Regions from separate parts of the Mesorhizobium sp. M0909 genome, predicted to be linked through region 2. Evidence: riboswitches for the same ligand, from Rfam matches in the RefSeq annotation. Region 2 holds a riboswitch; the other holds the start of a gene.
The links. A riboswitch is a leader RNA that binds a small molecule or an ion and turns the genes downstream of it on or off. The one in region 2 is predicted to bind S-adenosylmethionine.

Region 1: it holds a riboswitch for S-adenosylmethionine, as region 2 does, so the genes downstream of both, NKH83_RS14625 (O-succinylhomoserine sulfhydrylase) here and metX (homoserine O-acetyltransferase MetX) in region 2, are expected to answer to the same signal.

What each region holds. Positions count from the first base shown of each region.
Region 1 covers NZ_JAMYOA010000008.1:47,111-58,706, forward strand. Annotated here, with positions in the region: gene NKH83_RS14615 (hypothetical protein) at 1-69, shown strand, start outside; gene NKH83_RS14620 (2'-deoxycytidine 5'-triphosphate deaminase) at 86-1,180, opposite strand; SAM riboswitch at 1,316-1,393, shown strand; gene NKH83_RS14625 (O-succinylhomoserine sulfhydrylase) at 1,464-2,654, shown strand; gene NKH83_RS14630 (glycosyltransferase) at 2,690-3,844, opposite strand; gene apaG (Co2+/Mg2+ efflux facilitator ApaG/CorD) at 4,073-4,465, shown strand; gene NKH83_RS14640 (Hsp33 family molecular chaperone) at 4,472-5,482, opposite strand; gene argF (ornithine carbamoyltransferase) at 5,645-6,556, opposite strand; gene NKH83_RS14650 (aspartate aminotransferase family protein) at 6,571-7,770, opposite strand; gene NKH83_RS14655 (GcrA family cell cycle regulator) at 8,126-8,650, shown strand; gene NKH83_RS14660 (magnesium and cobalt transport protein CorA) at 8,754-9,761, opposite strand; gene phoU (phosphate signaling complex protein PhoU) at 9,879-10,604, opposite strand; gene NKH83_RS14670 (sensor histidine kinase) at 10,722-11,596, opposite strand, start outside.
Region 2 covers NZ_JAMYOA010000001.1:430,381-441,976, reverse strand. Annotated here, with positions in the region: gene NKH83_RS02310 (gamma-glutamylcyclotransferase) at 1-497, opposite strand, end outside; gene NKH83_RS02305 (DUF2125 domain-containing protein) at 612-1,613, shown strand; gene NKH83_RS02300 (prephenate/arogenate dehydrogenase family protein) at 1,732-2,667, opposite strand; gene hisC (histidinol-phosphate transaminase) at 2,674-3,783, opposite strand; SAM riboswitch at 3,922-3,999, shown strand; gene metX (homoserine O-acetyltransferase MetX) at 4,095-5,264, shown strand; gene metW (methionine biosynthesis protein MetW) at 5,380-5,994, shown strand; partial or broken gene NKH83_RS02280 (DUF1330 domain-containing protein) at 6,020-6,340, opposite strand; gene NKH83_RS02275 (SDR family NAD(P)-dependent oxidoreductase) at 6,610-7,356, shown strand; gene NKH83_RS02270 (RNA polymerase subunit sigma-70) at 7,399-8,424, shown strand; gene NKH83_RS02265 (DUF1194 domain-containing protein) at 8,443-9,249, opposite strand; gene NKH83_RS02260 (ABC transporter ATP-binding protein/permease) at 9,327-11,159, opposite strand; gene NKH83_RS02255 (class I SAM-dependent methyltransferase) at 11,306-11,596, opposite strand, start outside.

The DNA of each region.
Region 1 (11,596 bases), on a different contig from region 2:
GAACTGCTCTTTGTCGGTCAGTTTCATGGCTGCCTTGGCGCCGCGAAAGAATATCTGTTTCGCGGCTGACGGCTTGCGAACAAGATCATCGCGCGGCGCGGAAATGCTTGGACAGTTTCAGACCCTGCGCCTGATAGTTCGAGCCGAGATCTGTGCCGTAGAGCGCCTGCGGCCGTTTCAGCATGTGCTCGTAGACCAACCGTCCGACGATCTGGCCGTGGTCGAGGATGAACGGCACTTCGTGGCTACGCACCTCGAGCACCGCCCGGCTGCCGGTGCCGCCCGACGCCGAATGGCCGAAACCCGGGTCGAAGAAACCGGCATAATGGACGCGGAACTCGCCGACCAGCGGGTCGAAAGGCGTCATTTCGGCGGCGTAGAGTGGCGGCACATGCACCGCCTCGCGCGACACCAGAATATAGAATTCGTCCGGATCGAGCACCAGCTCGCCGGCACCGCTCTTGTAGAGCGGCTCCCAGAAATCGACGACATCGTGCGCGGCGCGCTTGTCGACGTCGACCAGGCCCGTGTGGTGCTTGCCGCGATAGCCGACCAGCCCGTCCTTGTCGCCGTCGAGATCGATCGACAGCGCGATTCCCCCGCCTGAGATGTTGGGTGGTTCGGTGGCGACCAACATTTCGGCGCGGTGCAACTCGTGCAGCTCGCTTTCCGACAAGAGCGCATTGCCGGTGCGGAACCTGATCTGCGACAGCCGCGAGCCGGTCCGCACGACGATCGGGAAAGTGCGCGGGCTGACCTCCAGATAGAGCGGGCCTTCATAGCCGGCAGCGATCTTGTCGAACTCGTGGCCACGGTCGGTCATTACCCGGGTGAAGATATCGAGCCGTCCGGTCGAGCTCTTCGGGTTGGCGGAGGCGGAAATATGGGCGGGCAGCGCCAGGCTTTCGAGCAGCGGCACGATGTAGACGCAGCCGGTTTCCAGCACGGCACCTTCGGCGAGGTTGATCTCGTGCAGCTTCAGCCGGTCGAGCTTGTCGACAACCCTGTGGTCCGGGCCGGGCAAGAAGGAAGCACGCACTCGCCATGCCTTGTCGCCGAGCCTGAGGTCAAGGCTGGCCGGCTGGATCTGATCGGCATCGAGCATGCGCGGCGACTTCAGCGCGCCCGTCTGGAACAGCGCGGAAATATCCTGATCGGGAAGAATGCCTGTCTGCCGCAAGGGTCTGGCTCCGTTCGAACGCCGGGCGAGGTCTTGTTCTGTCGCAGGTCCGACCGTGGACGCCTTTGGCACCTGCTTGGTACAACCCTCTTAATCATGCCGGCAATTGACGCAAGCGTGGCGCGGGTCTAAAGCTCGTTATCCCGTGGTGATTTGGCCGGTCGGCTTGCAGCCACGTTAAACAAGTCGCTAAAGGACCGTCGGGCCGCAAGGCCATATGGACCGGTTGCGACTTTCGCGGCCGGTTTTTTGTTGTTTGGACCAATTTTGGTGTTTGGATGGAATGATGACCAAGAAGCGCGACTGGAAGCCTCAGACCGCACTCGTGCATGCCGGGACGCTGCGTTCCGGCTTTGGCGAGACCTCCGAGGCGATGTATCTCACCCAAGGCTATGTCTACGAGACGGCGCAAGCGGCGGAGGCCCGCTTCAAGGGCGAGGAGCCGGGCTTCATCTATTCGCGCTATGCCAATCCGACGGTCGACATGTTTGAGAAACGCATGTGCGCGCTGGAAGGAGCCGAGGACGCGCGCGCCACGGCATCCGGCATGGCGGCGGTGACGGCAGCACTGCTGTGTAGCGCCAAGGCGGGCGACCATATCGTGGCGGCGCGCGCGCTGTTCGGCTCCTGCCGCTGGGTGATCGAGACGCTGGCGCCGAAATACGGCATTGAGGCAACGCTGGTCGACGGCACCGACATCGCCAATTGGGAAAAGGCGGTCAAGCCAAACACCAAACTGTTTTTCCTGGAAAGCCCTACCAATCCAACGCTGGAGGTAGTCGACATTGCCGCCGTCGCGGCACTTGCCAATTCGATCGGCGCCAGGCTGATCGTCGATAATGTCTTCGCTACGCCCTTGCAGCAGAAACCTCTGCAGCTCGGCGCCCACATCGTCGTCTATTCGGCCACGAAGCATATTGACGGCCAGGGGCGCTGTCTTGGCGGCATCGTTCTGTCGGACAAGAAATGGATCGACGAGAATCTGCATGACTATTTCCGCCACACCGGCCCAAGCCTCTCGCCCTTCAATGCCTGGACGCTGCTGAAAGGCCTGGAGACGCTGCCGCTACGCGTACGCCAGCAGACGGAAAGTGCCGGCCGCATCGCGGATTTCCTGGCCGAGCGCCCGCAAATCGCCCGCGTCATCTATCCCGGCCGCGCCGACCACCCGCAAGCGGCCGTGGTCAAGAAGCAGATGTCAGGCGGCTCGACGCTGATTTGCTTCGATGTGAAGGGCGGCAAGCAGGCGGCCTTTGCCTTCCAGAACACACTCGCCGTCGTGCTGATTTCCAACAATCTCGGCGACGCCAAGAGCCTGATCACCCATCCGGCGACGACCACACACAAGAACTTGACTGATGAAGCCCGCGCCGAGCTCGGCATCGGACCGGGAACGCTCAGGCTGTCAGTCGGCCTTGAGGACGCCGACGACCTGCTCGAAGACATCGAGCAGGCACTGAGAGTTGCCGGATAAGGGCTGGCCGAACAGAGGCAGCGGGGACGTGCCGATCAGGCGCCGGACGGGGTCTCTTCCAGCTCCGCGACAGTCTTCGTCTGGATAGTCATCACGTTGCCGCGCCAGTCGATGGCGCCGCTCAGCCATCCGCGCGCCCAAATGACGGGAAGCATCAGGTCTCGTGCCATCATCGCCGGGATCGTGCGCGGCGACAGGTGCCATCCCTTGGTCGAGGCCAAGGCGCATTCCGGCAGGTAGGCCGCGACCAGCACGGCGATGGCGGTTGCCGGCAGGCTGACGCCGGCGTCAGCCGCGGCGATCAGTGCAAGCACTAGCGGCGGTGCCGCGCCGATCAGGATTTCGGGGGCAAAGAACAGTGCAAAGGTGACGCGGCGCAGCCGCGCCCAGCGCGCCTGCCGCGACCAGATCTCGCCAAGCGTGCGCCGGCCGAGCGGCTGTTCGAAGGGAGAGGCGACAAGATTGACTCGCAGTCCGAGCCCGTTGACCAGCTTGGTCGCGGCGGCGTCCTCGGCGATCTCGGCGGCAAGCGCGCGGATGCCGCCATTGGCATCGAGCATCGGCTTGTTCCACAACATGCTCTTGCCCTGGGCGAAGCCGAGGCCGAGCGCCTCTCCAGCGTACTGCCAGCGTGCCTGCAGCGTGTTGAGAAAGGCGCATTCGACCTCCCCCCAGAAGCCGTCCGGCCGCGAGCCGATCGGCGTCGAACAGACGAGGCCGGTGTCGTGCCGCCACGCCGCCATCAGGTGCTGGACGTAATCGCTTGGCATAAGCACGTTGGAATCGGCAAGGATGACCCAGCGATAATGCGCCGCCTCCCAACCCTTCACGCAATTGTTGAGTTTTGGATTGCCGCTGATGCGGTCGTCACCGATTAGAAGGCGGGCGCGAATAGCTGGAAAGCGCGCCATTGCGGCGGCGATCGGCTTGACCACCGGGTCGTCGGCATGGGCGACGCAGAAGATGAGTTCATAGCGCGGCCAGTCGAGGGAGAAGGCGCGCTCCAGCGTCTCTTCGGCAAACGGCTCGACGCCGCGCGCCGGGATGACGATCGATACCGGCGGCGCGTTGGCCGCGGGCGGTGCAATACTGGCTGGTCGCTTCAGCTTCTGCGAAGCTAACAAGATGCTGGCGAGATTTGAAAGAAGGAGGGCTATGGAAAGGAGGGCGGCTGCGAATGTCGGTTCCATCGAGATCTGGTCACTCCAGAAATGCCGGCCGCATGACAGCCGTTTTCAACAATTCGACAGAACGCTGAGTCGTCCGGCACAAGCCTGCACACCATCATTGTCATGTGTCACTCAAATGACATTGTTTTTCGGCACCTGCGCTTGAGATCGGGCAAGAAGATGCTGCGCATCGTTGACCAAACTGCGCTGAGCATCGAAAGTTCCATCTACATTGCTTTGGAGCAGTTTATGTACAGCGCCGTCACCCGCAACATCGAAGTGCAGGTCAGGCCGTTCTATCTGGAGGATCACTCCGACCCGCCGCAAAACCGCTATGTCTGGGGCTACCAGGTGACCATCGACAATCAGTCGGATGAGTTCGTGCAGCTTCTGTCACGCTACTGGCACATTACCGACGGTACCGGCAAAGTCGAGGAAGTGCGCGGCCCGGGGGTCGTCGGCGAGCAACCCGGACTCAACCCCGGCGACAGCTATCAGTATACGTCTGGATGCCCGCTCTCGACCCCGTCCGGCATCATGGTCGGGCACTACACAATGCGCAACAAGCGGGGCGAGACGTTCGACGTCGCCATCCCCGCCTTCTCGCTCGATTTGCCGGGCACGCGGCGCACCGTCAATTGAGGGCCGTCATCCAGCCGCTGCAAACTCCGCCGGGTCGAAGTCATATTGCTTCGAGCAGAATTCGCAGGCGACGTGAATGCTGCCATCCTCGGTGCTGTCCCTGATCTCCTCGGCGGAAAAGCCTTCGAGAATGCCGCGGATCTTCTCCCTCGAGCATGAGCACTGGTCGGCGACCGGCACGCCGCCGAACACGCGGACGCCATGCTCGTGGAAAAGCCGGTAAAGCAGCCGTTCGGCGCCGATCGTCGGATCGATCAGCTCGGTCGGTTCAATAGTACCAAGCAGCGCCAGCAGCTCCTGCCAGGAATTGTCGGTCGGGTCATGGATTTCCTCACGCGGATCGCCGTCGCCACCGGGAAGGTCGGGTACGCGCATACGCTCCGCCGACTGCGGCAGGAATTGTGCCAGCAGGCCACCGGCCCGCCATTGCTCGCGGGCACCGCCGACGCCGGGTGTCAGAAGCTTGGCAACCGAAAGGCGGAGGTCGGTCGGAATCTGCTCCGACTGGCGGAAATAGGTGCGTGCGGCATCTTCAAGTGTGACACCGTCGAGCTGGACGATGCCCTGGTAGCGTTGCGTGTGAGCGCCCTGGTCGATGGTCAGCGCCAGGATGCCGCTGCCGATCAGCGTCTGCGGTGACGTCTCGCCGGCAGAAGTCAAAGCCTGCAGCCGGTCGGCATCGAAGCGGGCATAAGCGCGCAGCGCGTGCGGCGTGGAGAAATCGGCGACCAGCATGTCGACGGGCCCGTCGGTGCGGGTCTGCAGAATGAACTTGCCCTCGAATTTCAGCGAAGTTCCGAGCAGTACCGTCAGCACACAGGCTTCGGCCAGGAGCCGGGCGACCGGCTCGGGATAGTCGTGGCGGCTGAGAATGGCGTCGAGCATCGGCCCGAGCTGGACGGTGCGGCCGCGCACGTCGAGCGGGCCGACCTCGAACGGCACGACATGATCGTCGCCGGCGTAGCCGAATTCGCCGAGCTTGGGTTTATGTTCAGCCAATTGATGAGTTTCCAACATGACAAAGCTCCGGGGCGCGGCGATGCCGCCCTCCGGGGCGCATGCGACGAGACGCGCTCGATTTGCGTGATGCGCCTGAGATAGGCACCACCCACTCCCGGATCAAGGCGGCCCAGATCAAGGCGGCGCAGATCAGGCCGGCCCGGATCATCGCGGCCCGTATCAAGCGCCCAGGCACCAGGCCAGGACCGCCTTCTGGGCATGGAGCCGGTTCTCGGCCTCATCGAACACCACAGAATGCGGTCCGTCGATGACCTCGTCGGTAACCTCCTCACCGCGATGCGCCGGCAGACAGTGCATGAACAGCGCGTCCGGCTTGGCTTTCGCCATCAGTGCCGCATTGACCTGATAGGGCAGGAAGACATTGTGGCCGCGGGCACGGTGCTCCTGGCCCATCGACACCCAGCAGTCGGTGACGATGCAGTCGGCCTCGTGAACGGCCTCCTCGGGCGAGCGGGTGAATTTCAGCTTGCCGCCATTGGCTTTCGACCAGTCGACATGCTTCTGAGCCGGTTCGCTGCCCTCGGGCACGGCGACGTTCAGCTTGAAATGGAACCGCGCAGATGCCTCCAGGAGCGAATGCAGCACGTTGTTGCCGTCGCCGGTCCAGGCGATCGTCTTGCCGGCCACCGGACCGCGGTGCTCTTCGAAGGTCATGATGTCGGCCATCAGCTGGCAGGGATGGGTCTCGTCGGTCAGCCCGTTGATGACGGGGACCGTAGCGTTTTCCGTCAGTTCCAACAGCCGGTCATGCGAGGTGGTGCGGATCATGATGGCATCGACATAGCGCGACAGCACCTTGGCCGTGTCGGCAATGGTCTCCGAGCGGCCAAGCTGCATCTCGGTGCCGGTCAGCATGATCGTCTCGCCACCCAACTGCCGCATGCCGACGTCGAACGATACGCGCGTGCGCGTCGACGGCTTGTCGAAGATCATCGCCAGCACCTTGCCTTCGAGCGGCTTGCTGCGTTCTCCGGCCTTGAGCCTTGCCTTTCGCACAGCTGCGTCGTCGAGCATGAAGCGCAGATCGCCTTCGGAAACGGCAGAAAGATCGGTAAAATGGCGAAGGGACATCAGGAATTCCAGGATTACTTCGCAGCGGCAGCGACGATGGCATCCGCCAGGCTCTTGGCGCCGGCACGAATGCGCTCGAGCGCCTCGTGGATCTCGGCGTCGGTGACGGTGAGAGGCGGCAGCAGGCGGATAACGTTGTCGCCGGCCGGAACCGTCAAGAGATGCTGGTCACGCAGTGCCACCGTGACCTTGGTGTTGGGCATCGCGCATTTAAGCCCAAGCATCAGGCCGGTGCCCCTGATGCTTTCGATAACATCCGGAAATTCGTCGGCGACACCGGCAAGCCCCTGCTTCAACAGCAGCGCCTTGCGCCGGACGTCCTCGAGAAAGCCGTCTTCCAGCACCACGTCGAGCACGGCGTTGCCGACCGCCATCGCCAGCGGATTGCCGCCGAAGGTGGTGCCGTGCACGCCGGCGGTCATGCCGACCGCCGCCTCGTCGGTGGCGAGGCAGGCACCCATCGGGAAGCCGCCGCCGATGCCCTTGGCCACCGCCATCAGGTCGGGGGTGACGCCCGCCCATTCATGCGCGAACAGCTTTCCGGTGCGGCCGACGCCGCATTGGACCTCGTCGAAAATCAGAAGCAGTCCGTGCTGATCGCAGAGCTGCCTGAGCCGCTTCAGCGATTGCGTCGGCACTTGCCTGATGCCGCCCTCGCCTTGCACCGGCTCGATCAGGATCGCCGCGGTTTCAGGCGTGATCGCCTTTTCGGCTGCATCCACATCGTCGAAGCCGACCTGATCGAAGCCGTCGACCTTGGGGCCGAAACCTTCCAGGTATTTGTACTGGCCCCCGGCGGCGATGGTCGCCAGGGTACGGCCGTGGAAGGCGCCTTCGAAGGTGATTGTGCGGTATCGCTCGGGATGGCCTTTGACGAAGTGGTAGCGCCGCGCCGTCTTGATGGCGCATTCGAGCGCCTCTGCGCCGGAATTGGTGAAGAACACCTTGTCGGCGAAGCTGGCGTCGGCCAGCCGCTCGCCGAGCCGGCTCTGTCCCGGAATCTCGTACAGATTGGAGACGTGCCAGAGCTTGGCGGCCTGCTCGGTGAGGGCCGCGACCAAATGCGGATGGCTGTAGCCCAATGAATTGACGGCGATCCCGCCGGCGAAATCGAGATATCGCTCGCCCTTATCGGTGACCAGCCAGGTGCCTTCACCGTGGTCGAAAGCCAGGGGTGCGCGAACAAAGGTCTCGAAAAGCGCCGAACCGCTCATTATATGCGTCTCCGGAACCGGAAAAATCAAAAAGCCGCCAAAGCGGCGGCCCTTGTGGCTTATCGTGTTTTTCGGCCGTGAAGTCAACGAAAAGGTCGCGCAAGGACGTGCGGCAAGCCCTCCAGCATAACGCCGGCTCATAAGCGACCGGGCAAGTTGGGGAAAACCGAAAAAACCGATTCGTGTTGGCCTTGGGACTCTTGTCACCGAGTCAGCGCATAAGGTAATTGTAGTAGAGAAATAACTAGATTTCGTGCGGCGGACCTAATCACCCGATATATGTGGTGTCTGCCCGGCAGAAGCCGGGTCGGGAATGGATTCCGATTGCCGCACGTTTCAGCAGGAGCGCGGTCTCATGAACTGGACTGACGAGCGAGTCGAACTTCTCAGAAAATTGTGGTCGGAGGGCCTCAGCGCCAGCCAGATCGCCGCACAGCTTGGCGGGGTCAGCCGCAATGCCGTCATCGGCAAAGTGCACCGGCTGAAACTGTCCGGTCGCGGACGCACGACCGCCTCACCGGCACGCCAGAAGAAGACGGTACAGGGATCGACGATCCAGAAATCGGTGTCCCGGGCAGCAAGCGCCACGCGCCATGCCACCACGTCGATGTCGATCGGTGCGACCGCGCTCAAGGCGCAGTTCGATGCCGAACCGGTGGCGCGCCACTATATCCGCCCGGTCGAGAACGTCGTCGTGCCGATCTCGCGGCATCTGCAACTCGTCGAGCTGAACGAGCGCACCTGCAAATGGCCGAATGGCGATCCGCTTTCGGAAGATTTCCATTTCTGCGGCAACGACGCCGCCGAAACCGGCCCCTACTGCAAGTACCACGCCCGCGTGGCGTTTCAGCCAGCATCGGAGCGGCGGCGGCATAGATAGGCAGTGGGCAGTAGGGGAAGATAGCGCTTCACAAGGGTCGTTTCGCCAACAACTCACTTCCGTATTGCCTATTCCCTACTGGCTACTGCCTATTCCCTTACCCTTACAGCCACCCATTCTTGCGAAACCGCCAGTAAAGAAACGTGCAGATCAGGCCAATTGCCGCCAGGACGGCCGGGTAGCCATATTCCATCCTCAGTTCCGGCATGTCGCTGAAATTCATGCCGTAAATGCCGGCGAGTGCCGTGGGCACGGCCAAGATGGCGGCCCATGAGGCAAGCTTCTTGGAAATCGCCGTCTCCTGGCTTTGACCGACCAGAAGGCTCGCCTCGAAGGCGAAAGCGAGAACCTCACGCAGGCTGTCGATCTTTTCCTGGACAGTGCGGATGTGGTCGGTGACGTCGCGAAACAGCGGATGCATGGCTGTGTGGATTTGCGGCAGATCGGCGCTGGTCAGCCGCCGGCAGACCTCCACCAGCGGCAGAGCAGCGTTGCGCAGGCGCAGGAGATCGCGGCGCAGCATGTAAAGCCGCTCGATATCGGAGCCGGTCATCGGTTTCAGCAGAACCTTGTCCTCGATCGCCTCGACCTCGTTTTCGATCTGCTCGAGCACGGGCATGTAGTTGTCGACGATGAAATCGAGAATGGCGTAGAGGACGAAATCCTCGCCCTTGGCGAGGGAATGCGGACAGCTTTCCCAGTGCTGGCGAACGGCGGCGTAGGAGGTCGACGGGCCATGCCTGACGCTGACGATATAGCCGGCGCCGACGAACAGATGCGTCTCGCCGAAGGTGACACGGCTGTCGATCAACTGCGCCGTGCGGGCAACGATGAACAGGGCATCGCCATATTGCTCGATCTTCGGCCGTTGGTGCGGATGCTCGGCGTCCTCGATCGCCAGTTCATGCAGATGGAATTGCGCCTGGACGCGCAGTAACAAATTGCGGTCGGGCTCCAGCAGTCCGATCCAGACCACGTGGCCCGGCTTCCCGGCCCATTCGCCGGCTTCCTCGATCGGAATGTCGGCGATGCGCCGCCCAGCCGTATAGACGCCGCAAGCGATTATACCCGACATCGGCGGCCCAGGAGTAAACTCGCGGACATATTCCATCGCAGCCTCCTGAAGGCGGGGCCTTCGTCGCGGAACTGAGAAGTCGGCGCGTCGAAAGCTTAGCGCAACTTTCGGTCAGGTGGCGAATCCGAAATTCGCATTAGTATCGAGAGACGCTCATTTCGCTGGTTGCGTTGCGGGAAGAATAATCTTGTCCGTCTTGTCGCCCTTCGGACGATCGGCCGGCATCTGGTCGCCGGTGACGATATAGTAGATCGTCTCGGCGATGTTGGTGGCGTGGTCGCCGATGCGCTCGATGTTCTTGGCGCAAAACAGGAGATGCGTGCACGGCGTGATGTTGCGTGGGTCTTCCATCATGTAAGTCAGCAACTCGCGAAACAGCGAGGTGTACATGGCATCGATCTGGTCGTCGCGGTCGCGCACGAAACCGATTTTTTCCACCGACCGCGATGCGTAGACGTCGAGTACTTCCTTGAGCTGTGTCAGCGCCAGATTAGCCAAAGCCTCGAGGCCGCGGAACAGGCTGCTCGGCTGCCGCCCATCAGCGACAGCAACCACTCGCTTGGCGACGTTCTTGCCGAGGTCGCCTACCCGTTCGAGGTCCGCCGAGATGCGGATCGCACCGACGATCTCGCGCAGATCCGTCGCCATCGGCTGGCGCTTGGCGATGATGATGATCGCCTTATCGTCGATCTCGCGCTGCCCCTCATCCAGAACCAGGTCGTCTCGAATGACTTTCTGGGCAAGTCCCGGATCCGCATTGACCAGTGCCGCGACGGCCTGCTCGACCATGCGCTCGGCATGCCCGCCCATCGCCGCGATGCGCTTCGACAGATATTTCAGCTCCTCGTCATAGGCGCTGACGATGTGCACGGACTGCATGGACCAAATGCCTTCCCGGGATCTTGTGGTTGAGTCGCTCCCTCGAATCCCCGCTGATACGCTAGCCGGATGACAGAAAAAAGAAACGGCCCATCATGGGCTAGAGATAGTACTGCGTCAGCGAGCCGGCAAATGGACGGTGAACGCCGCACCCTTGCCGACTTCCGACCAGATGGAGAGCCTGGCGTTGTGCCGGGTCAGGATATGCTTGACGATGGACAGGCCAAGGCCGGTGCCCTTCTGGGTCCGGCTGTTCTCGACGTCGACGCGGTAGAAGCGCTCGGTGATGCGCGGGATGTGTTCTTCGGGAATGCCGGGGCCGAAATCCCTGATAGTGACGTCGATCCCCGGTTCGGTATCGCTGTCGCTGCGCGTGATCGACACCACGACGCGTCCGCCCGACTGACCATATTTGCAGGCGTTTTCCAGCAGGTTTTCGAAGACCTGGAAAAGCTCGTCCCGATCGCCGGGCACGGCGAGCGGTCCTTCCGCAAAATCACGCTCGATGACGACGCCGTTTTCCTTGGCGAGCGGCCCAAGCGAATCGATTACGCTGTCGATGGCCTGGCGCAGATCGACCTCGGTTCCCAGCTTGAGATAGGGCTTCATCTCCAGCCGTGACAGCGACAGAAGGTCGTCGATGAGGCGCGCCATGCGGCTGGTCTGGTTCTGCATGATCTGCAGGAACTGCTCGCGTGCCGCAGGGTCGTTGCGGGCCGGCCCGCGCAGCGTCTCGATGAAGCCGGCAATCGAGGCGAGAGGCGTGCGCAGCTCGTGGCTGGCATTGGCAATGAAGTCGGCGCGCATTCTGTCGATCCGGCGCGCTTCGCTCTGGTCCTTAAACACCAGCACGTAGAGATCCGTGGCGTGACCGACAGAAGACGCGCTCACCCGATAGGCTCGTTCGACCGGCAGCCTTTCTATGTAGTCGACGCTGTCCGATGCGACGTTGCCTGCCAAAATATTATCCAGCAAGAACTGCATTTCGGGCG
Region 2 (11,596 bases):
TGATCGCTTATACCCAGTGCTTCGAGGTGCTCCAGCGTGCTGAGCACGTAATCCTCATTCCTCCCCGACTGGCCGACGGCGCCGCGAACGACGGACGCCGCCTCGGCAGGGTCGAGCGCACCAGCATATTGTTCATGGCTGCGATCCACGACATAGGCGATGGCGTCGACCGTCTCGCCCCCATCCGTTTCACTCTTGTCGAGGCGAATGCTGAGCACACGTTCGAGATAGACGTCGGTGACCAGCTCGCGTTCGCGCAGATAGGTGATGACCTCGTTGCGCAGCTCGCCTGGAACCCGGAACGCCAGCCCGATGCAGGAGCCGCCGCGGTCGAGGCCGAGCACCAGGCCCGGCCGCTCGCGCGTGCCGCGATGCACGAAAGAATAGACGCAGAGCGAACGGCGGTAGCCATGCAGGCGGGCACGCCGCGTCTCGACATGCGCAAATCCCGGCCGCCAGATCAGTGAGCCGTAGCCAAAAACCCAAAAATCGCCCATATCGCCAAGCCTGATTGTAACGAACCACTCCACCGGTGGTGTTTCAGTCCGTCTACCTGTTGTTGCCGCAAGCGACAGCCCGCCCGTGCCACCCGCGTTAACGAAAGCCGCAGCATGACGTCAAGTGACGAGCGCCCGCCGCCCAGCCAGCGTCGCCGCCTGTTGTGGCTTGCCGCTTTCATTCTCGTGCTGTTCGGCATCTACAGCGCGGGCTGGTTCTACCTGGCGGATCTGGTCGAGAGCGCCGCCGACAAGGCGGTCGCCGATCTCGATGACAAGGGCATCAAGGCCGACTGTGCCAATCTCGCGGTCAGCGGCTATCCCTTCAGCTTCACCCTTTCCTGCGACAGTCTGGCTTACGAGGACGACAGCCGCAACGTCGCGGCATCGACAGGCAAGATCAACGCTGCCACCCAGATCACGCGGCTTCTGTCGCCTGCCGCCGAGCTCAGGGGGCCACTCAGGACCTCCGTTCCCGGCATGACCCCGCTCTGGATCGACTGGGATGATCTGCGGGCCGACATGAAGCTGTCCTGGCCGCTGCCGAGACGCCTCTCGCTGCAGGCAGAAGGCCTGTCCGGCCAGACCGATCCCGCAGACGATACCGATCCCGTCTCGCTGTTCAGCGCCGGAACTGCCAGCGGGCAATTGCGCCCAAACGGCCCGGACATCGACTATGCCGGCAATTTCACCGATCTCGAAATCGACGCGGCGGCCATCGACGGGCGCGTCTTGCCGCCGCTCGATGGCAGCGGCGATGTGACGCTGAAGAACGGCGTGACGCTGATCATGGCAAACCCGAAGAGCCTGCGCGGCCTCGCGGCCGAAATCCACGAGCTCGATCTGTCGTCCGGAACTGCGCGCATCACCGTTTCCGGACCGCTGTCGGTCGATGACGACGGTCTCATAAATGCCGATCTGACGATCAAGCTCAATGATCCAAAGGCCGTCGCGGCGATCCTTGCCACCGCCATCCCCGAGCAGAAGAAAGAGATCCAAACCGGCTTTGCCGGACTGGCGCTGCTCGGCAACCAGCCGTCGATGCCGCTGAAGATCGTCAGGGGCAAGGCCTCGCTCGGCTTCATCCCGCTCGGCAAGATCAAGCCGCTCGACTAGAGTAATTCCAGGAAAAGGGTGAACGGTTTTCCGTCCGGAATTGCGCAAAAACAAAGAGATAGAGCGGAAACGATGAACCGCTCTAAGCCTGTCTGGACTGCGATTGGCCTGCCGCGGCTTATCCCTTCGGCGGGTGTTCGACTGCCTGGCGACCGAAATCCGGTACGTCGATATCCTGGCCGGCCTCGATGATCGAGCGGCGGACGGCGCGGGTGCGGGTGAACAGGTCGAACAGCTTTTCGCCGTCGCCCCAGCGGATCGCCCGCTGCAGCGAGGACAGATCTTCCGAGAATCGCGCCAGCATTTCGAGGATGGCGTCTTTGTTGTGCAGGCAAACGTCACACCACATCGTCGGGTCGGACGCCGCGAGACGGGTGAAGTCGCGAAAGCCGGAAGCCGAGTATTTGATGACCTCGGACTTGGTCACCGACTCCAGATCGTCGGCGGTACCGACGATGTTATAGGCGATGATGTGCGGCAGGTGCGAAACGATGGCCAGCGTCATGTCGTGATGCTGGGGGTCCATCGTGTCGATGTTGGAGCCGCAGCGGCGCCAGAATTCGGATAGCTTTTCCAGCGCATCGGCATCGGTGCCGGGCAGCGGCGTGAAGATGCACCAGCGGTTCTCGAACAGTTCGGCAAAACCGGCATCCGGTCCCGACTTTTCGGTGCCGGCCAAAGGATGGCCGGGGATGAAGTGCACGCCATCAGGCAGATGCGGCTGCATCTGCGCGATCACCGATGCCTTGGTCGAGCCGACATCGGTGAGGATGGCGCCCTTCCTCAGCGCCGGCGCGATCTCCGCGGCGACGGTACCCGAAGAGCCGACCGGCACCGAAACGACGACCAGATCCGCATCGCGAACCGCCTCTTTCGCATCCGTCGTGTAGGTGTCGCCGAGGGCGAGTAGGCTTGCCCGCGCCAGCGTCGCTTCGCTGCGCGTCGAAATCGCGACTTGGCCGGCGAGCCCCTCGCGGCGGATGACGCGGGCCAGCGACGAGCCGATTAGGCCGATGCCGACCAGCGCGATCTTTTCGAACATCGGTGAGGTCATGGTGTTCTAGCTTTTCAGGAATGTCGCGAGAGCGGCGACAACGCCGCGGTTGGCCTCTTCGGTGCCGATGCTCATGCGCAGCGCGTTCGGAAAGCCGTAGCCGGAAACGCGCCGCAATATGTAGCCGCGCGCACTGAGGTAGTCGTCGGCAGCCGCCGCCGAATGCTTTTTGTCCTCGGGAAAGTGGATAAGGATGAAATTGCCGACGCTCGGTGTCACCCGCAGCCCAAGCCCGCTTAATTGCTCGGTCAGCCATGCCAGCCAGGTCTCGTTATGCGCCACGCTGCGTTCGATGTGGGCACGGTCGCGGATCGCCGCGATGCCGGCCTCGATTGCCGTCGCATTGACGTTGAAGGGTCCCCGCACGCGGTTGATTGCGTCGATGACGTGCATTGGCGCATACATCCAGCCGATCCGCGCCCCGCCCAGGCCCAATTTGGAGAAAGTGCGGGTCATGACCACGTTTTCCGCGCTGCCCACCAACTCGACGCCGGCTTCATAGTCGTTGCGCCGGACATATTCGGCGTAAGCTGCATCCAGCACCAGAAGCACGTTTCGCGGCAGGCCGGCATGCAGGCGGCGCACCTCCTGGAACGGCACGTAGGTGCCGGTTGGATTGTTGGGATTGGCAAGGAAGATGACCCTGGTGCGCGGCGTCACCGCGGCGAGGATCGCATCGATATCGGCGCGTTCATCGGTCTCCTTGACCGTCACCGGGACGGCACCGGCCGACTGTATGTAGATCTTGTAGACCATGAAGCCGTGTTCGGTGATGATGGCTTCGTCGCCGGGCGCGAGGTAGGTCTGCGCCAGCAGGCCCAGAATCTCGTCGGAACCGTTGGAGCAGACGATGTTCGCCGGGTTGAGCCCGTGCACCTCGGCGATCGCTTCCCTCAGGCGCCTGGCGCTGCCGTCGGGATAGACTGCGAGCTTGTCGGCGACCGCGCGCGCGGCCTCTATCGCCTTTGGCGAAGGACCGAGTGGGTTCTCGTTCGACGACAATTTGTGGACCTTGGCGACACCTTCAGGCGCCGCGCTCTTGCCGGGCACATAGGCTTCGATGTCCATGATGCCGGCGCGGGGCCTTGGACGTGTCTGATCCGGTATCTGGCTCATTCCATGAAATCCGTCGAGAGTGCCTCCGTCCGGAGGCCGCAGCGGAAATACAAGCCGTGGCCCGGAATGTCGAGGGGCGGCAATTCGGGATCAAGAACTTGCCGTTGACGAAGCCATGTGTCGGTCCTAGAAGAGCAGCGAAAGTTCCGTGGTGATTTGGCCGGTCGGCTTGCAGCCACGTTAAACAACTTGCTAAAGGGCCGTTTGCATCTTGTAACCGGCTTTGCGAAGGCATGGCCGGTTTTTTGTTGCCCTGGCTGGTTGTTGCCCAGACCGGCGGTGGACAACTGAAGGCCGGGCAAGGAGATGTGATGGTCGCTTTGCGCGCGCGAAAAACCAACAACGAGGCCGACCAGCCGTCGAGCCCGGTGTTGCGTTTCGGCGCCGACAAGCCGCTCAAGCTCGACGCCGGCACGCTGCTGTCGCCGTTCCAGATCGCCTACCAGACCTATGGCACGCTCAACGACGAGCGCTCCAACGCCATCCTCGTCTGCCATGCGCTGACCGGCGACCAGCATGTCGCCAACACCAATCCCGTGACCGGCAAGCCGGGCTGGTGGGAAGTGCTGATCGGCCCCGGCAAGATCATCGACACCGATCGTTTCTTCGTCATCTCGTCCAACGTCATCGGCGGCTGTCTCGGCTCCACCGGCCCCGCCTCGACCAATCCCGCCACCGCCAAGCCCTACGGGCTCGACCTGCCGATCATCACCATCCGCGACATGGTGCGCGCGCAGCTGATGCTGGTCGAGCATTTCGGCATCGAACAACTGTTCAGCGTGCTGGGCGGCTCGATGGGCGGTATGCAGGTGCTGCAATGGGCCTCGAGCTATCCCGAGCGCGTTTTCTCGGCGCTGCCGATCGCCACCGGCGCCCGCCATTCTTCGCAGAACATCGCTTTCCACGAGGTCGGCAGGCAGGCAGTGATGGCCGACCCGGACTGGCATGGCGGCAAATATTTCGAGCACGGCAAGCGGCCGGAAAAGGGGCTGGCGGTGGCGCGCATGGCCGCTCACATCACCTATCTGTCGGAAGCAGCGCTGCACCGCAAGTTCGGCCGCAACCTGCAGGACCGCGAAGCGCTGACCTTCGGCTTCGATGCCGACTTCCAGATCGAGAGCTATCTGCGCCATCAGGGCATGACCTTCGTCGATCGCTTCGATGCCAACTCCTATCTCTACATGACCCGGGCGATGGACTATTTCGATCTCGCCGCCGACCATGGCGGCCGGCTGGCCGATGCCTTCGCCGGCACCAAGACGCGCTTCTGCCTGGTTTCGTTCACCAGCGACTGGCTGTTCCCGACCGAGGAGAGCCGCTCGGTCGTGCACGCGCTGAACGCGGCCGGCGCCTCGGTATCGTTCGTTGAGATCGAGACCGACCGTGGCCACGACGCCTTCCTGCTCGACGAGCCGGAACTGTTCGCCGCCATCAAAGGCTTCATCGCCTCGGCGGCGCGGGCCAGAGGGCTCGGCGCATGACCCCGAAAAGCTGCAGGCTGTTCGGATCAGGGCCATGCGCCAGGCATCAGCGCATGACCCCGAAAAGTTGCAGACTTTTCGGATCAGGGCCATGCGCCAGGCAGAAGGCGGGCCCATGAGCGTCAACCGCGCCCAGCGCGTCGACCTCGAGGTCGTCGCCGATCTCATCCCGCCGCAGTCGCGGGTGCTGGACGTCGGTTCCGGCGACGGCCTGCTGCTCGAATTGCTGCAGGCGACCAAGAAGGTCGACGGTCGCGGGCTGGAACTGTCGCAGCGCGGCGTCAACGAATGCGTGGCGCGCGGCCTGTCGGTCATCCAGGGCGATGCCGACAAGGATCTCCAATTCTATCCCGATAAGGGCTTCGACTTCGTCGTCTTGTCGCAGACCTTGCAGGCGACCCGCAATCCGAAATTAGTGCTCGACGAACTGCTCAGGATCGGCAACCGCGCCATCGTCTCATTCCCAAATTTCGGCCACTGGCGGGTGCGCTTTTCGCTACTGTTCAACGGCCGCATGCCGGTGACCAAGGACCTGCCCTATTCCTGGTATGACACCCCCAACATCCATTTCTGCACCATTCGCGATTTCGTCAATCTGTGCGACGAGCTTGGCGCGACGGTGGAAAAGGCGACCGCGCTCGACGCCAATGGCCAGCGGATCGGCTTCTCGATGCCGTGGTGGTTCTGGAATTTTTTCGGCCAGCAGGCGGTGTTTCTGCTGAAACGATAAGAGCCAATCGTCGCAGATCGTCCCCTTATTCGAGAACGTCGGTGGCCTTGTGCGGGTGCTGGACGCCATCGACCAGGACCACGTCGGACTGAGAATTGTCGGTGCGCAGCGGCGAGATCTCCTGATAGGCGGGCGAGCGGTACCATGCACGCGCCTGCTGCATGTCTGGAAATTCGATCATGACGAGGTGGCCCGGCTAGGTGTCTTCAACGACTTCCACCTCGCTGCCATGCACGATGAAGCGGCCGCCAAACGGCTCCAGCGTGGCATCGATCTTGTGCAGGTACTCGACGATCTGCGGCCCCGGCGTGACCTGGCGCATATGCGCGACGGCGTAGGCGGTCATGGCTGTCTCCCTGGTGGTCGAAGCCAGACAACCGGCTTGATGGGAGCAGTTTGCCGAGACCTTGCACGCTGGTCGATTACCCCCGAGGTAATGACACTGAATACAAACCGACGCGCCTCTGCCGTTGCTGCTCCGAACAGGGCCGTGCGCGAGCCCTGCTGTCACCTGAAAAATATTTCCGCCTGGCACCGATGATTTCCGCACGCCTGCGCTGTCCTATCGATGAGCGCGCCTGGATGGGCCGGCGGCCGGGAGCAGAGAGGTGATCCATGGGATCGTTGCAAGGTCAGAATGTTGTAGTCGTCGGAGGCAGCCGTGGGGTCGGCCGCTCCATCGCGGAGGCCGCCCTCAAGGAAAGGGCGACGGTGCTGGCCGTGGCCCGCGGAAAACAGGCCCTGGCGCAATTTGCCTGGGAGGTCTCGGGCGTGAAGACGCTCGTGGTCGATGCGACGGTGGACTCCGCCCCCGATAAGGTCTTCGCCGAGCTGGAACCGGACGTGCTGGTAATCTGTGCAGGCGCGCTGGCCCCTTCCGCGCCGCTGCACGAACAGAACTGGAAGGCGTTCTCCGCAAATTGGGACACGGACGTCAAGGCATCGTTCCTGTTTTGCCGGGCCGCTCTGCGGCGTCCGCTCAAGCCGGGAACCCGTATCGTTCTGATCTCCAGCGGCGCGGCCTTGACCGGCGGGCCACCCAATACCGGCGGCTATGCCGGCGCAAAACGCATGCAGATGTTCCTGGCCGGTCATAGCCAGAAGGAAGCCGACCGGCTCGGCCTCGGCCTTCGCTTCATGGCGCTCGCGCCGATGCGCATCATGCCGGAAACCGGCGTGGGCAAGGCCGGCGTCGACAGCGTCGCTGCTTATATGGGCATCCAGCCGGCGGACTTCATCGCCGCCATGACCGACATGCAAACCCCGGCCGACGTCGGACGGGCGGTGGTCGCGCTCGCCACCGGCCAGCCGCAAGGCAGTTCCTTCATGGTCAGCGGTAGCGGGCTTGCACCGGCCGCCTGAGGCGCGCGTAATGCAAAGCTCACTCGTAACCGCACAGCCCGCATGACAGGCGCTCAACCACCTCTGGAACCAGCACGCCAGCCGATCCTCGATCGGCTGGCCTTCGAGAAGGTCACGGCCGCCCATCGCCGCGAGCTCAAGCTGCATTGCTATCGCATGATGGGTTCGCTGCACGAGGCCGACGACCTCGTCCAGGACACGTTGCTTCGCGCCTGGCGCGCCAGGTCGGAGTTCGACGGGCGGGGTTCGGTTCGCGGTTGGCTCTACATGATCGCGACCAACGCTTGCCTCAACGCCATCAAGGCGAGGTCGAGGGCGCATCGCATTCTCCGGGAACCCGGACGGCCGCCCTCGCACGGGGCGGCCATAGGCGGGCCCGTGGCCGACATCGCCTGGCTGGAGCCCTACCCCGACGCCGAGCTTCCAGACATTGCCGGCAGCGAGCCAGGTCCGGAAGCCCGTTACGAGAGCCGCGAGGCCGTCCAGCTCGCCTTCGTCGCCGCGATCCAGGATCTGCCGCCCAGGCAGCGCGCCGCGCTGCTGCTTGCCGACGTCCTGGGATGGTCGGCCGTCGAGACGGCGCGTTTGCTGGGCGGATCGACGGCTTCGATCAACAGCGCGTTGCAGCGCGCCCGCGCAACGCTGGCGGCGCGCTATCCTCAGGGACGGCCGGCCAGCCGATCACGGCCCAGCCCCGAAGAAGGCCTGCTGCTCGAACGTTACATGCAGGCCTGGCAGGCCGCCAATCTCGACAGCTTGATCGAGCTGCTGCGCGAGGACGCCATCTATACAATGCCGCCTTGGCGCGAATGGTATCAAGGCCGCGAAGCGATCCGCGGTTTCTTCGAGACCGTCTGGCCGAGGTTTGGCGGCTTCCGCACGCTGGCCACTCGGGCCAATGCCCAGCCGGCGGTCGGGGTTTATTCCCGCAGCCACGATGGCCCTGAATGGCGGGCCCATTCCCTGCATGTGTTCGACGCGGCCGAGGGCGGGATCGCTTCCTTGACGATCTTCATAGGACCGCTCGGGCCATCTCTGTTCCCGGCCTTCGGCCTGCCACCAGCCTAACCTGCCCCTGGGCCAGCCTTATCGGTCGAGTTCCGGGAAATATGGGTCCGAGAAAAACCGCCGGTCGCGCTCGCCTTGCAGGCAGTCGATCGGTGCGTCGATGCGGATCGTCCTCGGATCCACCTTGGGATGCTCGATGCCGCTGACCTCGAGGATCAGTTTGCGACGAGTGGCGGTGGCGAATTCGGAAGCAGCATAGATCGGCAGCACGAACGAGCCAGGCCCGCCGGTGACGCATTCGGCATAATACCGGTCGAGATGGCTGAAGGTGGGTGACGGGCTGATCAGGATCGGCAGCCCGTTGATGACGATGCCCTTCGCCAGCGCCGCATCGCGTGCCGTCGTGACCGGCAAGCCGGTATTGTTTGGGCCGTCGCCCGAGACGTCGATGACGCGGCGTTTGCCGGTGAAGGCCGTGCCATTGAAAAGCTCGGCGCCAAAGGCCACTGCACCGGAAATCGAGGTGCCGCGAAAGCTCCTGAACGGGCGGGCCGCGATCTTGTCGGCGAAAGCGTTGGCGCTCTCCTTGCTGTCGACGACCTGCCAGGCAATGACCGCGTCGTCGCGGATGGTGCCGGCCCATTCGAAATAGGCGATGGCGATGCGGCCGGAGGTGCCGGCACGCACGGCGTTGATGAAGTCGGGATGGCGCAGCGCCGCGACATAGCCGGCGCGCTGCAGGGCAAACTCCCTTTCATCCATCGACTGCGAGATGTCGACGGCCAGCACCAGCTCGACATCGACGGCAAGTGCATTGGCCGGCGCGGCCGCAGGTGCCGCCGGGGCGCAGGCAAGGCAGGCGAGCAGGGCGAGAGCGTCAAGCATGGCCGATCGGAACGTTCCCATCTGAAACGATCGCGACAGTTTTTCGCCGCGATCGCGGCGAAATAAAGCTTGCCCTTCTATTTCTTGCGGCCGGCCGAGGCGATGGCCGGAGGCGGTTCGATGGCACCTGCCCTGATACGGACCGGCTTGAGGGGCGGTTGGCCGGCATCCTTGACGATGGTCAACGCCCGCCGGAAGAAGCGGGCATTGTGCTGGCCGCGGCCGATGTTGAGGATCGCGGCGTCGGGAAGGCGCTTCTCCAGCATCGACAGCACTTGCCTCAGCGTCGGGCCGTCGAACGCATCCAGCGCCTCGTCGATGATCACCCATTTCGGCCGTCGCAAGGCCAGCCTGGCAAAGGCCAGCAGACGCTGCTCGTCGTCGCTGAGCTCACGCTCCCAGCGCGCCGAGCGATCGAGCGAGGACGACAGGCGTTGCAGCCCGACATCGGCCAGCACCTCCGAGATCTCGGCATCGCTCGCCTCCGCCGCGCCGCCTGAATGGTTGAGCACCTCGCGCAGCTTGCCGAGCGGGAAATAGGGAGTACGCGGAACAAAGATCGGCGCTTCTCCGGCCGGCATGCCGATCCGTCCGCTGCCCCATGGCCACAGACCGGCAATGGCCCGGAAGAACAGCGTCTTGCCGGCGCCCGGATCTCCGGTGATCATGACCCGGTCGCCGGCGCGGATTTCGACATGCGGCTCGGCAAGCTTGGTGCATCCCTCCGGCGAGGCGACCTCGAGTTTCTCGAAGGTCAGGCTGCCGTCCGGGTTTTCGCCGAACGAAATGCGCCTTTCCGTATGGTGCAGCGCGTCGGTGTCGCCAAGCGCGATGCGGAAGTCGGCGACCCGCATCAGCGTAGCGCGCCAATCGGCGATGCCGCCGATATTGTTGATGAACCAACGCAGCGAAGAATGGACCTGGTTGAAGGCACCGACTGCCATCATCAGACCGCCAAAGCTGATATCGCCGGCAAAATAGACCGGTGAGGCGACCAGGATCGGCGCGACGACAGTGATCCAGCCGTAGGTGTCGGTGACCCAGGAAAGATTGATCTGGGCGCGGTAGATGTGCCGCATGGCGCCCAGCACCATGCCGAGATCGAATTCGAGGCGGCGCCTGGCATCGGCCTCGCCATGCGCCAGCGCGATGGCATCGACATTCTCGTTGACGCGAACCACCGAAGAACGCAGCTCCGCTTCACGCGTATAGCGATCGTTGTTGAAGCGGATCAGCGGCCGCCCGACCAACCAGCTCAACCAGGAGGCGGTGCCCGCATAAAGGATTGCCGCCCAGACCATGTAACCGGGTATGGCCAGCGAATGGGCGCCTATGTGGAAGACGAAGCCGGAAGACAGCGACCACAAGACGCCGACGAATGAGGCAAGCAGGATGCAGGACTGCAGCAGGCCGATGCCGAGGCCGGTGGAAAGATCCGAGAGATGCGCGACATCCTGCTGCAGGCGCTGGTCGGGATTGACGCCGATGGCGCCGGCATGGGCCAGCCGGAAGGCGCGCGCCGGCCGCATCCACTCGCCGATCAGGTCGAGCGTCAGCGCCTCGCGCAGCTTCAGGCGGATCATCTGGTCGAGCCAGGTCTGGCCCACGTTAAACAGAAGCAGCCCGCCGGCTATTGCCGCAAAGACCAGAAGCTGATGCAGGAAGGCCGGCATGTCGCGCCGCGCCAGCGCGTCGAAGAACGGCTGGTTCCAGCGATTGAGCAGAATCTGCCCGACCGAGGTTGCGACAATGACGGCGACGATGCCGATCGCGGCCCAAAACAATTGCTTTCGCACCGGCGAGGTGGTCAGCGCTATCTTGATTGTTGCCAGCTGCTCACGCAGGCTGCTGGCTTCGATCGAGGTGGCAAGCTTCTGGGCGCTGGCCTCGACATCCGGATGATCAGCCATGAGTGAATCCTTGCATTCGGAAGCGGTGCTGAAGCCCGGTCATAGAAATCGCCGGTCATAGAACCGATTGCGTATGCCTTCAATCGGGCAGCGAACCCGTCCGCGACAGATAGGTGAGAAAAAGCCTGCGTCGGATCACGAACGCGTCATCTGGCGGCGCCGGACGTTTGGCCCGCGACAGTCCGGCCAAGCGTCGGCGCGCCATGCGGCGAGAGAACCGGCACGAAGACGCGGCGGGACGCGCGCTGGGCAACCGGCACGCCTTGATAAAGCCGCTTCTGCGCCTCGACGACGATAACGCCCGAAAAGATCGGCCAGAAGCGCCGGCCGGCGCGTTCCAGCACATTGTGAAACTGCATCATGAAACGTCGCGGCGACGGCGGGAAGAACAGCGCATCGGACCATGCCGCCGGCGTGAAATTCGCTTCGCGCAGCAA